Regions from separate parts of the Paenibacillus apii genome, predicted to be linked through region 2. Evidence: riboswitches for the same ligand, from Rfam matches in the RefSeq annotation. Region 2 holds a riboswitch; the other holds the start of a gene.
What was found. A riboswitch is a leader RNA that binds a small molecule or an ion and turns the genes downstream of it on or off. The one in region 2 is predicted to bind glycine.
Positions count from the first base shown of each region.

Region 1: linked by a shared signal. The riboswitch ahead of G5B47_RS06215 (amino acid permease) and the one ahead of gcvT (glycine cleavage system aminomethyltransferase GcvT) in region 2 are both predicted to bind glycine.

Region 1 is NZ_JAAKGU010000002.1:68,941-76,309, reverse strand. Features, by position in the region: gene helD (RNA polymerase recycling motor HelD) at 1-44, opposite strand, end outside; gene G5B47_RS06220 (hypothetical protein) at 393-632, shown strand; gene G5B47_RS06215 (amino acid permease) at 1,127-2,500, opposite strand; glycine riboswitch at 2,635-2,715, opposite strand; gene G5B47_RS06210 (isochorismatase family protein) at 3,126-3,563, shown strand; gene G5B47_RS06205 (P-loop ATPase, Sll1717 family) at 3,859-5,352, opposite strand; gene G5B47_RS06200 (hypothetical protein) at 5,358-5,639, opposite strand; gene G5B47_RS06195 (RNA-directed DNA polymerase) at 5,612-7,183, opposite strand.
Region 2 is NZ_JAAKGU010000002.1:486,132-493,500, reverse strand. Features, by position in the region: gene G5B47_RS08100 (AGE family epimerase/isomerase) at 1-685, shown strand, start outside; gene G5B47_RS08095 (hypothetical protein) at 832-1,473, shown strand; gene gcvH (glycine cleavage system protein GcvH) at 2,131-2,523, opposite strand; glycine riboswitch at 2,707-2,803, shown strand; gene gcvT (glycine cleavage system aminomethyltransferase GcvT) at 3,207-4,310, shown strand; gene gcvPA (aminomethyl-transferring glycine dehydrogenase subunit GcvPA) at 4,401-5,753, shown strand; gene gcvPB (aminomethyl-transferring glycine dehydrogenase subunit GcvPB) at 5,750-7,210, shown strand; gene G5B47_RS08070 (helix-turn-helix transcriptional regulator) at 7,336-7,369, opposite strand, start outside.

The DNA of each region.
Region 1 (7,369 bases), 420 kb from region 2:
TCCAGCCGCTCCTGCTCTTGCTTCCAATCCTCCGCGCTTATCATCTTCCTGCATGCACTCCTTCATTCGAATTTGAAGAAAAAGAAAGTTTGACAAACCGTAATGTCGTGTGGTAAGATTAAAGTGTAAATAAGATGGGTTAACTTTGCAATTATTTAAATTAAAATCAGCAGTTCTTCAATCATAGCATAGTGCTTCTTTGTGCGCAAACTTTATTTATGCATAGTTGAACCCCCGGCGGGATTGCCGGGGGTTTTTTGATTTAACTCATGCGCCGCTCGTCGAAAAGCACGTTTAAAATCAGATGACGAAGGACGGATCACTGTTGACATTTTATGGGGGATACTGTATAAATTCAAAGCCAATACGAAAGACAGAACAGGAGGATCTGCATGCACAGAGTGATCAAAATCAGATTTACCCTCTTTTACGGTGAAGCGCCTGAAGCAAAATGTTACGGGTACATGGAATTGAATCAGGATGGCAATATGATCGCGCTCTACAATAGGTACGGTGAGGAAATAGACATGTATGGCGGACATGAGTATGTCAGGGTACGGACACTTGGCAAATTTGATGACGAAGACCGTGATAATTTTTATTCCTTGTTAGAAAGTGATGGTGTGGGATAATCTGCACGATAGGCTGACGATTCCGGTGCCAAGGCACTACGAAAAGTCAAATTTATCAATTTCAAATAGTTAAAAAAGAAATTTCAGACTTGCCTTAGTTCCCGCTGGTTGTGTTCTCAATCTCAATTGTTCCTAGCCGCAATTAAGGCTCTTGTCCTCTTACACCCTTGTGAGAATCCTTTAGAATAAGGATTCTCACAAGGGAAGTTTTACGTTAATCACACTTAAACAATTAAATTACTTATTTTTCTTTTGAAAAAGAAAAATGTAAATGACATTCTGTTCGCTTTCCTTTTGTTCTTGGTGGGTCTTGGATCGACTACGGCTAGACACGAAAGAATCACTTCCATTTTGGATTTCGTCTGCCGGGGCTGCGCTGTTTTGTAACTAATTATCTTTTGTAAAGTCCCGATTATAGCAAAAAAGCCGCCTTTCTCGGAGCAGAAAAAAACGCACCGACTCCACGAGAAGTCAATGCGTTCCTAACAGCAAATCTATTTGATGTTCGTCGCTATATTGCTGCTTTTTTCCCTTTTGCTTCTATTGGGGTACAGCATAAATAACAGAACAAACCACAGAGGGGTAAACAATAACGCCGGACGTGTCTCTTTGGCAAACAGCATAATGATGAGTATCCCGGCAAACAACGCTAAGACCACATAGTTAATAAATGGCGTAAAGGGTGCCTTGAATTTGGATTGAGCCTGTAATTCCGGCCGGGTCTTCTTATACCGGATATGGCAGACGAGCACGACGCCCCAGACCCAAATGAAACAAATGGCACTTATCGTTGTCACGATTCCAAACGCCTGCTCCGGAATAAGTTTGCTGAGTAGAGCGCCCGCCGATATGACAAGCGTGGAGATGAATAACGAATTCCCGGGCACATGATTTTTATTCAATTTGGAAAAATGAGGAGACGCCTGGTTGTTCTTGCTCAAGTTATAAAGAATCCGGCTTGTAGAGAACATCCCGCTGTTGCATGCGGAAGCGGCTGAAGTTAATACGACGAAATTGATAATCCCTGCGGCAATCGGAATCCCTACTAAAGTAAAGGTTTTAACAAAAGGACTTTCAGCCGGACTGAGCTCCGTCCATGGGTTAATGCAGAGCAGGACGAACAGCGCGCCCACGTAGAAAAATAGAATCCGTAGAGGAATTTTATTGATCGCCGATGGGATATTTTTTTCCGGATTGGAGGTTTCCGCTGCCGATACCCCAACCAATTCCACACCGACATAGGCGAATACCACCATTTGAAAGGAAAATAAGAAACCTGAAATGCCGTTCGGAAAAACGCCCCCGTGTTCCCAGAGATTTTTTACCGTGACCGATCCTGCATCCGTCTTGAATCCCATGACCAGCAAAACAACCCCGATGCCAATTAAGGCAAGAATCGTGATCACTTTGATTAACGCAAACCAAAATTCCAGTTCTCCGAAATTTTTTACCGTTAACAGGTTGAGCCCTAATAAAATGATTAAGCAGAAGATAGCAGGTACCCACTGCGGGATATCGAACCAATATTGTACATATACGCCAACCGCAATTACATCAGCCATAGCCGTCATGATCCAGCAAAACCAATAGGTCCAACCGGTTATAAACGCGGCCCGAGATCCAAGATAGTCTTCCGCAATATCCGTAAACGATTGATAACCTGCTTTAGACAACAGGAGTTCTCCTAGCGCTCTCATCACGAAAAACACGGCGATCCCCACGATGATGTACGTAAGCATGATGGATGGGCCTGCCTGTTGAATCGCTTTTCCCGATCCCAAGAACAATCCCGTACCAATGGTGCCGCCGATCGCGATGAGTTGAACATGCCGATTTGCTAGCTCTCTCTTTAATTCTGGTTGTGCCATACCTAGTTCCCCCTTATGAATGCAATACATTGGTGCCAATAAAAAAAGAGATTGGATGTCCTCCAATCTCCCGGTTCATAAGAATATCGAATAATACTTATCCTGCTTACAACGATCAGCATAACAAATACATTCAGTACTCTTCTGTCCTTTTGCCTGAGATTGTGAACCCTTCGGCGCCGCGGATTTCCCGCGGTCTCTCCAGAAGCTGCTCCTGCTATAGTGTGCCCATAGCAATCATAGCTTGCTAACTATTAAGTTAATTAAGCGGTAATGCCTTCTGATATTTTAACATATTACTTGCGATGTAAGTATTTAAACAGTGATAAAAGTCACAATGTCTTTCCTAGCCCTCTTGGGTTTAAGGCTGCGCCCTGTTAAAAGTGAGGTTACTTGTGGCAGGGTTCTCTGTGGATCAATCCCGTTCAGATAGGACAATCTGCTTTAACTGGATGACCAAGCTCTTAAGCTCCTGCAAGAATTATTATTTCGTTTTCCTCAGACAGCCTTAATCGTAATTGATTTGCAAAAATGACTTGGAACCCGCTATGCCCCTCATTCAGCTGAGCAAGTCGTCAGCCGTGCCGCCTCCATGGTGAAGGCGTTCTGAAACGCAGGTGCATTCGTGGGGCTCGTACGCGTATCCAGCAAGGACTTCAAGGATATGCCGCGTCCTTTACTGGACCAAGCTCCTCCTGCAATGAACCTGCCACCCGGCTGGGATGAAATTGTGCCAGAGATCGGTGTCATAGACACCGACCACGTGATTACAAAGCGCCAATGGGGTGCCTTCCATGCGGCGGACCTGGATCAGCAGTTGCGCCGGCGTGGCATTACGACGATCGTCCTTTGCGGCATTGCTTCAGGTATTGGTGTGGATACCACAGCGCGAGAAGCCTTCGCCCACGGGTATCAGGTGATTTTTGCGATAGACGCCATGACCGGCTTCAGTGAGGCGGAGCATGAGTATGTGCGTTCCGTGATCTTCCCGCGGCTTGGCAGAATTCGCACGACGGCGGACATTCTAGCCTGTGCCGCCCTTCACTCTTCCACTCCTGATTGAAGCAGCTATCGGAATCAGAGCCAGGCATCCTTAGGGAAAAATAATATAAAGGCGGCCCCTGCGGTTTCATACGGGTAGCGGGGTAAAACTTCTCTGCCCGAGGGGCAGGGGCAACGAATGAAGTAGACTTGTCTGCAACCTCGGCGGGTTCAGGCTGAGCCGCGTATGCAGCTGATTTTTTTATAACTATCGTTATATTTCGCCGTTATTTATGTTACGGTTCACTGCGCTGTCTGTAGCGGCAAGTTTTTTACAAAATGAAGGGCTGCTATATTCAGCAGCCCTTGGTATTGTTCTATCTACGTAAGGAATAAGTTGATGTATGAAGTCCCTTCCAGATCCCTGGGTGAATCTGTATTTTTAACTCCCTATTTAATGTTGATCTATCATTACGCATTATCGAATAATATTCTGTATGAGTCTTAAGTCTATTTCGATTTAGCACAATTCCGAACTGATAAAGATATCTAAGTAAGGATTCCGCATCCATTCCTAATTTTGCTTCAAAATTTTTATATCTTTGCTGCTTAAATTCGGTTAAAGAGAATGGCTGTGGACCTACAATTCGTAATAATTCATGTAATATATCTTGGTCATTAATTTTTACAGCTATTTCGTTGGAGATTTCAGAAAGCAGCCATAAGGAGTATTCTTTTTCGGCACTTGGAATAGTTGACCTAGAAATTGAATTTGTTCTATTAATCTCATCCTGTATTTTTATTGAAAATTGAAGAACATCACGAGGTCTATGAAAACCACGATGTACAACAAACTTGAATATGCTTTCCCGAGAATCAAAATCAAAAACCTTTTTGCTAAAGAGTGCATTAAATGCCCCATATTCTGAAAGTGAAGGTATAGACAGATGAATTCTTTTATTGATCATTCGCAATAATCTTGCATTTGCCCAATCATCTCTATTAACAATAGACCAGTTTAAGTTCAATTTATACCTATCCCAGCGTGCACTCTCAGCATCAAATTGATCAATCGAGTTATAAATGTCACTTCGTAGATATCCCACCACTTTGGCTTTTATATTTCGACTTTTAAACGTTTGGTTTATATCATAAATAACTTTAAAGAGACTTATAATTGCTTGGTGATACTCACCCATGTTTTGATATTGAGTATAGTTATCGTCTAACTGATCAAATTGAATCAAAAATCTTGTTGTTTCAGGATAACCTTGAAAGTAATTAATAATTAGATTCTCTAGCTTCCTGTTGATTTGTGTTATGTTGCTAAACTCACGCGCATATGTAGTATTTCCTGTACTCTCAGCGGATAAGGACAACGGCTTTAGTGATATACTGCCCGAGGTTTTATCTGCTTTAGTCACCACTTGTTTATGTAAATCAATAACATCATCACCAAATAAGTAATGTACATAATCGAACAATTGTTTATATTCATCGTTAACAACAGAATTTGCATCACGTGTAATTTGAGACGCCAATTCTAAAAAAATTATATTTCTCCATATACTCTGGAATTGATTTGGTCTTGAAAAATCCTCATCTTTCAAAGTAAGCAACTTTTCAAATGGAAAGTCTTTAAATGACATGTTTGAAATAATCGCATCATTGTTGCCGGCTTGTTTCTCAATCCAATTATATATTGCTGATTTACCCGTACCTTTTCTACCAATAACAAAATAAATATTATTTTCAACAATTGTTTGCCAGTAGTTGTCGTCGATAAAATAAGATTCCAGATTAGCATCATACAGTCCATCTATATCACCAAAATCTATCTTTTTAATTAACTCCACCATATTAGTGCTCATTGTTTTTACCCCTTTTCAACACAATAAAAAACACCTAGAACAAATATTACCATTCTGTTCTTTAATTCTACATTTTCAAACAATAATTTACAAAAAAATACATCAATGATTTTGATATTATGGAACTGTATTACTGAAGCTAATAGAGAAAACTTGCCATTATTTATGATACGGTTCTCCGCGCTGTCTGTATCGGCAAATTTTGGATAAAGAAATAGGGCTGTCTTAGACGGCCCACTAAGAATAGCAGCTTTCATAATTAAGAAAAACGATTTGCCGTTGCCCATTTCGTGACTACCTTCTCGAGTATGTCAAGCCGCGGAAGTGAACGGTACCAGTGCTGTGCTTGATCTCCTGGCAAACAACTTGAAGCCGCCAAAAAAGCCCTTTTTAGCCATGGAGTTAATTCCGAAGCATTTCTTCTTCTTGGACGAAACCAATGATCTAGTCCTGCTCTACCCATAGCTAAAATTAACTCCCTTTGGGAATATTGATCCGTCAACTCTGTATAAAGCCTATTAAATCTATCCTCATTATTCCACTCGTTATTACTTGTAAATGTGTTTAGTATCCAAATTCGATTGTACTCTAGGTGGCCTACAATTGAATCTGTACACAGGTTAAGAAGTTGTGTTCCGATTCTGTGTTTTGTTCCAACATCAATTTCAATTGTTTGGAAGTAGACCATTACCTCTTTAACCACAGGATACAGTTTATTTATATTACCAATCAAACACTCGACGCTAGCAGGGCTTCCTATCTGAGTTAACCTCTTTAAGAGAAATCTCACTAGGGATATGTCAATATCATCGACTTCTTCCAAGTGTTCTTCTAAAATTCCCTCTAAGTTCAACCGTCTTAATTCTTCTTGTTGCTCATCATCAAGTTCAAAAAAGTCAAAATCGTCATATGGGTTTGAAATTTCCAAATGTGAGAGTATTTCATTAAATTGTTCATTCAACCCGCCAATTTCCCGGTCATCTTCATTCCCTAATATGCGATTTTCAAAATCTTCAATCGTCATAACCCGAGTTTTGTGTTGTTGCAAGGTCAACCCATGATTTTCAAATAACAAATTCGCTAGAGTACCCAAGGCGACCAAAGCGTCTTTTTCTGTTTCACAAAAGATTCTAAAATCATCAACAAATCTACAGTGAATTAAACCCTCTCCCATTAATCCACGGTCAACATCATCTAGGACCAATTCAGCAAGTAAACGAGACGCTGCCTGTCCGACGGGAATCCCATAAGACACACTGCCATTCATTTGGCTTAAGCATCTTCTCAATGTCCTTACATGGTTACCTTTAGCAGGCAATGCTTGGCCTAAAGCTTGTTCTAGTGGGTGGGAATATATCCGTGGGAAAAAGTCAGCAATATCAGCGATTACAACATATTCAAATGCACCTGAATCCACTTGTTCTTTACAATGATCCTGGAAGCCATCCCAATTATAATTTGGGTCATACATACGGCCATTATTATCTGGGTCAAATCTATTAGAAAAAGCTATGTTTTGTTCCTTAGGAATCCTAAACTCTTCTATATCTTGTCCAATTTCATACATCAATGCTGTAAAAGTGATGGAATCCAATGGATCGAGTTGTGTTGAGATTCGAAATCCATAACGATGTTTTGGTGTCAATAGTCTTCGATAAGTACGCAATTCCCACGCTAAGACATTTTGTTGCGAAAGTTCTGGCTTTACATCTTGTTCCCAATAAGTCCTAATAGCGGAAAACTCAAATGGAGTTGGAAAAATATCGGTGTCCCCATATTTCTCTATATGACTTAATGCCCAGTCATATGACTGCGGTTGTATTCTCAACATATAAACTCACCTCTTTATTCTCATTAAGAACTATGACATACTACCCATTCTACCAATTTATGTAACACCCTACAACTGTAATTTATTGAACCGATCAGTAGGGAATTTGATCATATCGAAGAATAGATCAGACGACCAATAAAACCAAGGATCGAGGCGTCATGGGGTATTCTTTTATTCTGTAAA
Region 2 (7,369 bases):
AAATGCAAACATGCATCTAACCGAAGCGATGATGGCGGCTTACGAGGCTACCGGCGAAAAGCTCTATCTTGACCGCGCCAATACGCTCGCGCATTCCGTCATGTTCAAGCTGCTTCCGCAATCGGGCCAGCTAATCTGGGAGCACTTCACCGCCGACTGGGTAATCGACTGGAATTACAACAAGGGGAATATCAAGAACGAATTTCGGCCTTACGGCTATATTTTCGGCCATTCCATCGAGTGGGCCAAGCTGCTGCTATTGCTTAAGCGGTTGTGTCCGCAAGCATGGCTTGTGCCGCAGGCGGAGCGGTTATTCCGGGAGGCGGTGGATAAAGGGCTGGACCGGCGGTATGGCGGTATTTTTTATTCAATGTCTCCTGAGGACGGACGAATCATCGATTCGGATAAGCGGTACTGGGTCATGGCTGAGACGATTGGCGCTGCCGCCCTGCTCGCCGAAGGCACGGGGCAGCCGGAATACCGGAAGTTTTACGAGGATATTTTCGGCTACTGCTGGACCCATTTCGTCGACCATACTTATGGAGCGTGGTATCAGCTTTTGGATGAGTCTAACCGGAAGTACAACAGCATCAAAAGTCCGCCGCCGAAGACCGACTATCATCCCATCACCAACTGCATAACGGCTATTTCCGTTTGGGAAACCGCAGCAGGCAAGCCTTTTTGAGCGGATACGCAATTCGAATGGGAGCGGCTTTAGGCCGGGAGATTCAGAGGTAATCCAGGGAAATTCACAGGAAATTCATGCGTAATTGAACAGGAAAAAATATACATTGTGTGGAAAGAGTAAGCAAAGGAGATGTTGCGATAGCCATGGCTTCTCTTGTCCGCGCTTTACGCGATCCGAACCGGTGGCGAACTATCGGGGATACCGTTGGCCTGCCATTGGTCAGTCTCGTTTTTCATGCCATTTTTCTAATGTTTCTAATGAGTTTCGGCGGGTTTGTATTTTTCTTAGGGGTCTCTCCGCATCTGTTCTGGGATGTTCCATCAGGTATGCCGACAGGCTGGAGACTTGCGGTGATAAGGAGCTACTTGCTGGCCTTTGGCGCTTTGTACGCGCTCGTCTGGTGCGGGTATTGGTGGATTCTGCGGGCTTTAAAAGATGGCAAGATCCGGACGTTTCCGCTTCATGTACTGGCCGCCTGGCTGCCTCTTCTCGCGGGGGTGTATTTTGCCGATCCGGTCAACAATCCGAATGCCATGATTCCGACCCCGGTCGCCGAGATCACCTTTACGATGAGCACCGCCTTGATGACCGCTTCGCTGTTCCCTTTCTACTCCGCAGCCGTTTATTGGCTGGTGCTTTCCCCCTCTATCCGGAGGCCCCGGAAGATAGGAAGGCTTCTCGGACTGTGGATTCTTTTTGCGGCGGCCTGCTTGTTCCTGGAGCCCTACTTTTGGCATCTGGCGCCATCGATCTACGAGGGAATCGCCGGGTTTCCGACTCGGTAGCGGCAGGCGGAACGGCTGGAAGCAACAAGACGCAAGGCTAAACAACCTCACCCATCATGCAAAAAACAAAAAAGGCGGGCCTTGGTCCAGCAGATCGGTCCGCTGTCAAAAGCCTGCCCAGTAAGACGGCCAGAGTTAGGCGAATCCGCCGCTGTACCAAGCCCGACCGTAGATTCCGGACCTGGTCCGGTGAATCCGCCGCTGTGCCAAGCCCGCTAAAATCCGGCATTGGTCCGGCAAATTTGCCACTGTCCAAAGCCACCCGTGGTGTTTTTTCGTTTATAATTCCGTATGCAATATGGCTCAAATTCCGCCTCCGGCAACCTCAGCAGAGTGGCATTCGCTCTTCCACCCGCCAAAATCGAAACAAGCCGAAAGAGACGAAGCGGAATTTCTCCCTTTTATTTTTCCAAAAAGAGACCTCTTTCCGAACTAAGCTGGAAAATTTCCCTCTTAATTCGGCGCTTTAGCCGGAAATGAAGAAAAAACAGCGAATAAACCGGAGGTTTTCCTGTTTATTGAGCGAATTATCTTTTTTCCCAAAAATAAACCGGAGGTTTTCCCGTTCACTCAGAAATCCGATGCCGGTCCAGGTACGAACAGAATTATCCCATTAACTTATTTAGCCGATTAGCAGGTTGGCCGATTACCGGTCTCCTACTCTCCAACCAGCTCACGATAAGCCGCCGCATCCAGCAGCCCGGCCGTCGCGGAAGCGTAATCGCCCTCGATCTCCACCTCGTAAATCCAGCCCTCGCCGTACGGCTGCTCGTTCAGCAGCTCGGGGCTGTCTTCCAGCGCCTCGTTGACCCGTGTCACCGTTCCCGAAATCGGAGAATATAATTCGGATACGGTCTTGACCGATTCGATGCTGCCTACGCTGTCGCCGGCGCTCACCGCCGCGCCGATTTCCGGAAACTCCACGAACACGATATCGCCAAGCAGATGCTGGGCATGGTCGGTAATGCCTACGCGGACGATTTGGCCCTCGCCCTGCTGCGCCCATTCATGCTCTTCGCTGTACCGAAGATTGTCTAGCACTTCACTCATTTTCGATTGCCGCCTCTTTTCGTTATTGGGAGTCTTAAATTAGTTATAGACTAAGTTATGCCCTTATCAGGTGTCAATATATCTGACAGGAAAATATATTTCATCCGGTTTTGATCGAATTATGTTGACATCGGGATGGGATTCCAGTATTAATGGAGTGAGAATAGTCACATACAACTGCGAATGATGGCATAGGGAGAGACCGTCCCTGAAGACGGCGCCGAAGGAGTAAGCCTTGCACCAAGGTGAATCTCTCAGGCAAAAGGACCTCTGCCGGACGCATCTCTGGAGAGCACCGGGCGCCTGACAGCGAACGGTCACCAACGGGGAAACCCGCTCAAAGCCAAAGCGCAGCCAGAACGGCCGCGACTTGAGCTGAACAGCCGGACTGCCGAAGTCCGAAAGCGGGGTAACTCTCAGGTACAAAGGACAGAGCGAAAGACGAACGAGTGTGCTAATGCTGCGCAATTCGTCTTTCGGCTGTCCTTTTTTGCGCTTGCCACTAGAGTCGCCAACGGGATTCACGCATCTGGTTTTGGAATGGGCTGCAGTGGGAAAGCTACATTTTTGCGGAATACTTGGGCTCGGCACGAAGAAACGCCGGACGGGGTCCCCGCTGGACGCTGCTACGTTTCTTTTGAAAATATATTTGTATTTTAAAAAAAACCACGGGGAGTGACGACATGAGCGCTTTGAAAAGAACGCCTTTTTTCGCCTTCTACTCCGCTTATCCGGAGTCCAGGAGCATTGATTTCGGCGGCTGGGAGCTGCCGGTGCAGTTCGCCGGCATCCAGAAAGAGCACGAAGCGGTGCGCAGCCGTGCGGGTTTGTTCGACGTCTCGCATATGGGCGAATTTATGGTGACCGGCAGCGGAGCGGAAGCTTACCTGCAGCGCATGACGACCAACGATGTTGGCAGGCTCGCGGACGGCCAGGCGCAGTATTCGCTCCTCTGCTATCCGGACGGCGGCACGGTCGACGACCTGCTTGTCTATCGTCTGGGTGAAGGACGCTACATGCTGGTCGTGAACGCCTCCAACATCGGCAAGGATTTTCAGTGGCTTCAGGACCATCTGCCGGAGAGCGGCGTAGAGCTTACGGACCGCTCGGAGGAGACACTGCTGCTCGCGGTTCAGGGGCCGCATGCCGAGCGGATCTTAAGCGAAGTCACCGATGTGCCGCTGGCGGATCTGAAGCCGTTCCATTTCGTGGAACGGGCGGCCGTGTGCGGCGTGGAAGTGCTGCTGTCGCGCACAGGCTATACCGGCGAGGACGGCTTCGAGCTGTACGCTCCGGTAGATGCTGCGGCGACGCTGTGGAACGGGCTGCTCGAAGCGGGCAGCGCCCACGGGCTTATGCCGGCTGGCCTCGGCGCGCGCGACACGCTTCGCTTCGAAGCGAAGCTGCCGCTGTACGGCCAGGAGCTGTCGCAGGAGATCTCGCCGCTAGAAGCCGGGCTCGGCTTCTTCGTGAAGCTGGATAAGGCCGATTTTATTGGCCGCGAGGCGCTGCTGGCCCAGAAGGAGCAGGGCGTTCCGCGCCGCCTGGTCGGCATTGAAATGATCGACCGAGGCATTCCCCGCCCGCATTATCCCGTATACGCGGGCGGCCAGCAAATCGGTGAGATTACGACCGGCACGCAGTCGCCGACGCTAAAGCGGAACTTGGGACTTGCCCTGGTGGATGCCCGCTATGGCGAGATTGGTACGGAACTGGAAGTGGAGATCCGCGGCAAGCGGCTTAAAGCTGCCGTCGTGAAAGCCCCTTTTTACAAGAAAAGCCGTTAGAACCTGCCTGTGCAGGACATTACCTATTCATTTAATCAGCTTTATAATTAATCAGCTTCATCATTAATCAGCTAAGGAGTGAATCCGAAAATGAAGCATCGTTATCTGCCAATGACCGAGCAGGACCGCCAGGAAATGCTGGCGGAAATCGGGATTCAGTCCGTGGAGGAGCTGTTCGCCGATATTCCCGAAGCCGTGCGCTATATGGGCCGGCTGCCCATGTCAGAAGCGCTGAACGAATACGCCCTGCTGCGGTATATGAAGCGTCTCTCGGACAAAAACGCCGACTTCGACAGCCACATCAGCTTTCTGGGCGCGGGCCTCTACGATCACCATGTCCCCGTCGTCATCAACCATGTCATTTCCCGTTCGGAATTTTATACGGCTTACACGCCTTACCAGCCGGAGATCAGCCAGGGCGAGCTGCAGGCGATCTTCGAATTCCAGTCATACATCTGTGAGCTGACCGGCATGAAGGTCGCCAACGCCAGCATGTACGACGGCGCGACGGCCTTGTCTGAAGCGGCAGTTCTGGCTTCCGGCGCCGCGAAGCGCAAGAAGATCATCGTCAGCAGCGCGGTTCATCCCGAAGCGCGGCAGGTGCTGAAGACGTCCGCCGCCGGACTCGGCCTTGAGATCACCGAGGTCGGCTGCACGGACGGCGTCACCGATCTTGCGCTGCTGGCGCAGGCGATTGACGGCGACACGGCGGCGGTGCTGGTGCAATACCCGAACTTCTTCGGGTGCATCGAGAATCTGGCCGCCGCCGGGCAGCTGGCGCATGACGCCAAAGCGCTGCTCGTTGTCAGCGCCAACCCCCTTGCCCTCGGCGTGCTCGAAACGCCGGGCAAGCTGGGCGCCGACATTGTCGTCGGCGACGCTCAGCCGCTCGGCATCAACGCCTCGCTCGGCGGGCCGACCTGCGGCTACTTCGCGGTCGCAGAGCATCTCATGCGCCGCATCCCCGGCCGCATCGTCGGCCAGACGGTCGACCGCAGCGGCAAGCGCGGCTTCGTGCTGACGCTTCAGGCCCGGGAGCAGCATATCCGCCGCGAAAAAGCGACGTCGAACATCTGCTCCAACCAGGCGCTGCTCGCGCTCTGCGCTTCGGTCTACCTGTCCGTTATGGGCAAGGAAGGCATGCGAGAGGTCGGCGGATTGAATATCCGCAAAAGCCATTACGCCGCTTCCCGCCTCGGGGTCATCCCAGGCGTCAAGGTCGCCTTCGGCTCCCCGTTCTTCAACGAATTCGTGCTGAAGCTGCCGGAGGGCAGCGATCCGGGCGCGGTTAACGCCAAGCTGCTGAAAGAGGGCTTCCTCGGCGGTTACGATCTCGGCAAGGACTATCCCGAGCTTGCCGGCCACATGCTGATTGCCGTAACGGAGAAACGGAGCAAGAGTGAAATCGACGAATTTGCAAGCGTACTGGAGGGGTGCTTATGAAACCGGAACAAAGCCTTATCTTTGAACTAAGCCGTCCCGGACGGGCCGCCTACTCCCTGCCGGAATGCGATGTGCCGGCTGAGGAAGGCCTGGATGCGCTGATTCCCGCTGAGCTGCTGCGGAGCGAACCGGCGGCGCTTCCCGAAGTGTCCGAGGTGGATGTCATCCGCCACTACACCGCCCTGTCCCGCCGCAACTTCGGCGTCGACAACGGCTTCTATCCGCTCGGCTCCTGTACGATGAAATATAATCCGAAGATCAACGAGGATGTTGCCCGCTTCTCCGGATTCGCGAAGATTCATCCGTACCAGCCGGAAGAGAGCATCCAGGGCGCGCTGGAGCTGATGCATACGCTGCAGAGCGACCTGGCGGCGCTGACCGGCATGGACGCCGTATCGCTCCAGCCCGCCGCCGGCGCGCACGGCGAATGGACCGGGCTGATGATGATCCGCGCCTATCACGAAGCGCGCGGCGAAGTCCGGACCAAGGTCATCGTTCCGGACTCCTCGCACGGCACGAACCCGGCCAGCGCTTCGGCGGCCGGACTGACGACAGTGACCATTCCGTCCAATGAACAGGGAATGGTCGATCTGGAGGCGCTGAAGCACGCGGTCGGCAGTGACACCGCTGCGCTCATGCTGACCAACCCGAGCACACTCGGCCTGTTCGAGACGCAGATTGTGGAGATCGCCCGGATCGTGCATGAAGCGGGCGGCCTGCTCTACTATGACGGCGCGAATTCGAACGCGATTATGGGCATCACCCGCCCCGGCGACATGGGCTTCGACGTTGTGCATCTCAACCTGCACAAGACGATGAGCACGCCGCACGGCGGCGGCGGCCCGGGGGCTGGTCCTGTCGGCGTCAAAGCGAAGCTGGCTCCGTTCCTGCCCGGCCCGACCGTGGCCAAAACGGAAGACGGCGGCTTCAAGCTTCAAGCAGGCGGACCGCAGTCGATCGGCCGCGTGAAGGCTTACTACGGCAACTTCGGCATTCTCGTCCGCGCTTACACCTACATCCGCACCTACGGTCCGGACGGACTGCGCGAAGTATCGGAGAACGCCGTGCTGAACGCCAACTATATGCTGAGCCGCCTCGCGCCGCATTTTGACGTGCCTTATCCCGGCATCTGCAAGCATGAATTCGTCCTGTCCGGCAAAAACCTGAAGCCATACGGCGTCCGCACGCTCGACGTCGCGAAACGTCTGCTTGATTTCGGCTACCATCCGCCGACCGTCTACTTCCCGCTCAATGTCGAGGAATGTATTATGATCGAGCCGACCGAGACGGAGAGCAAGGAAACACTCGACGGGTTCATCGACACGATGATCCGCATCGTGCAGGAATCGAAGGAAACGCCGGAAATCGTTCTGAACGCGCCGCATACTACGGAAATCAGCCGTCTTGACGAGACGCAGGCAGCGAGGAAGCCTGTGCTGAACTGCTCCTGCGGATAAGCGGGCGGCAGCGCGTTATTAACACAAGGTTAGTCCCTCTTGAACATCCGATCACCTTTCAAACCGGATGAATCAAGAGGGACTTTTTACGTTGCTGAGAGGGGTGTACTCCCTACCTGTTCCCTTTACGCGTCATACTTGGCCAGCAGCTCCTTCAGT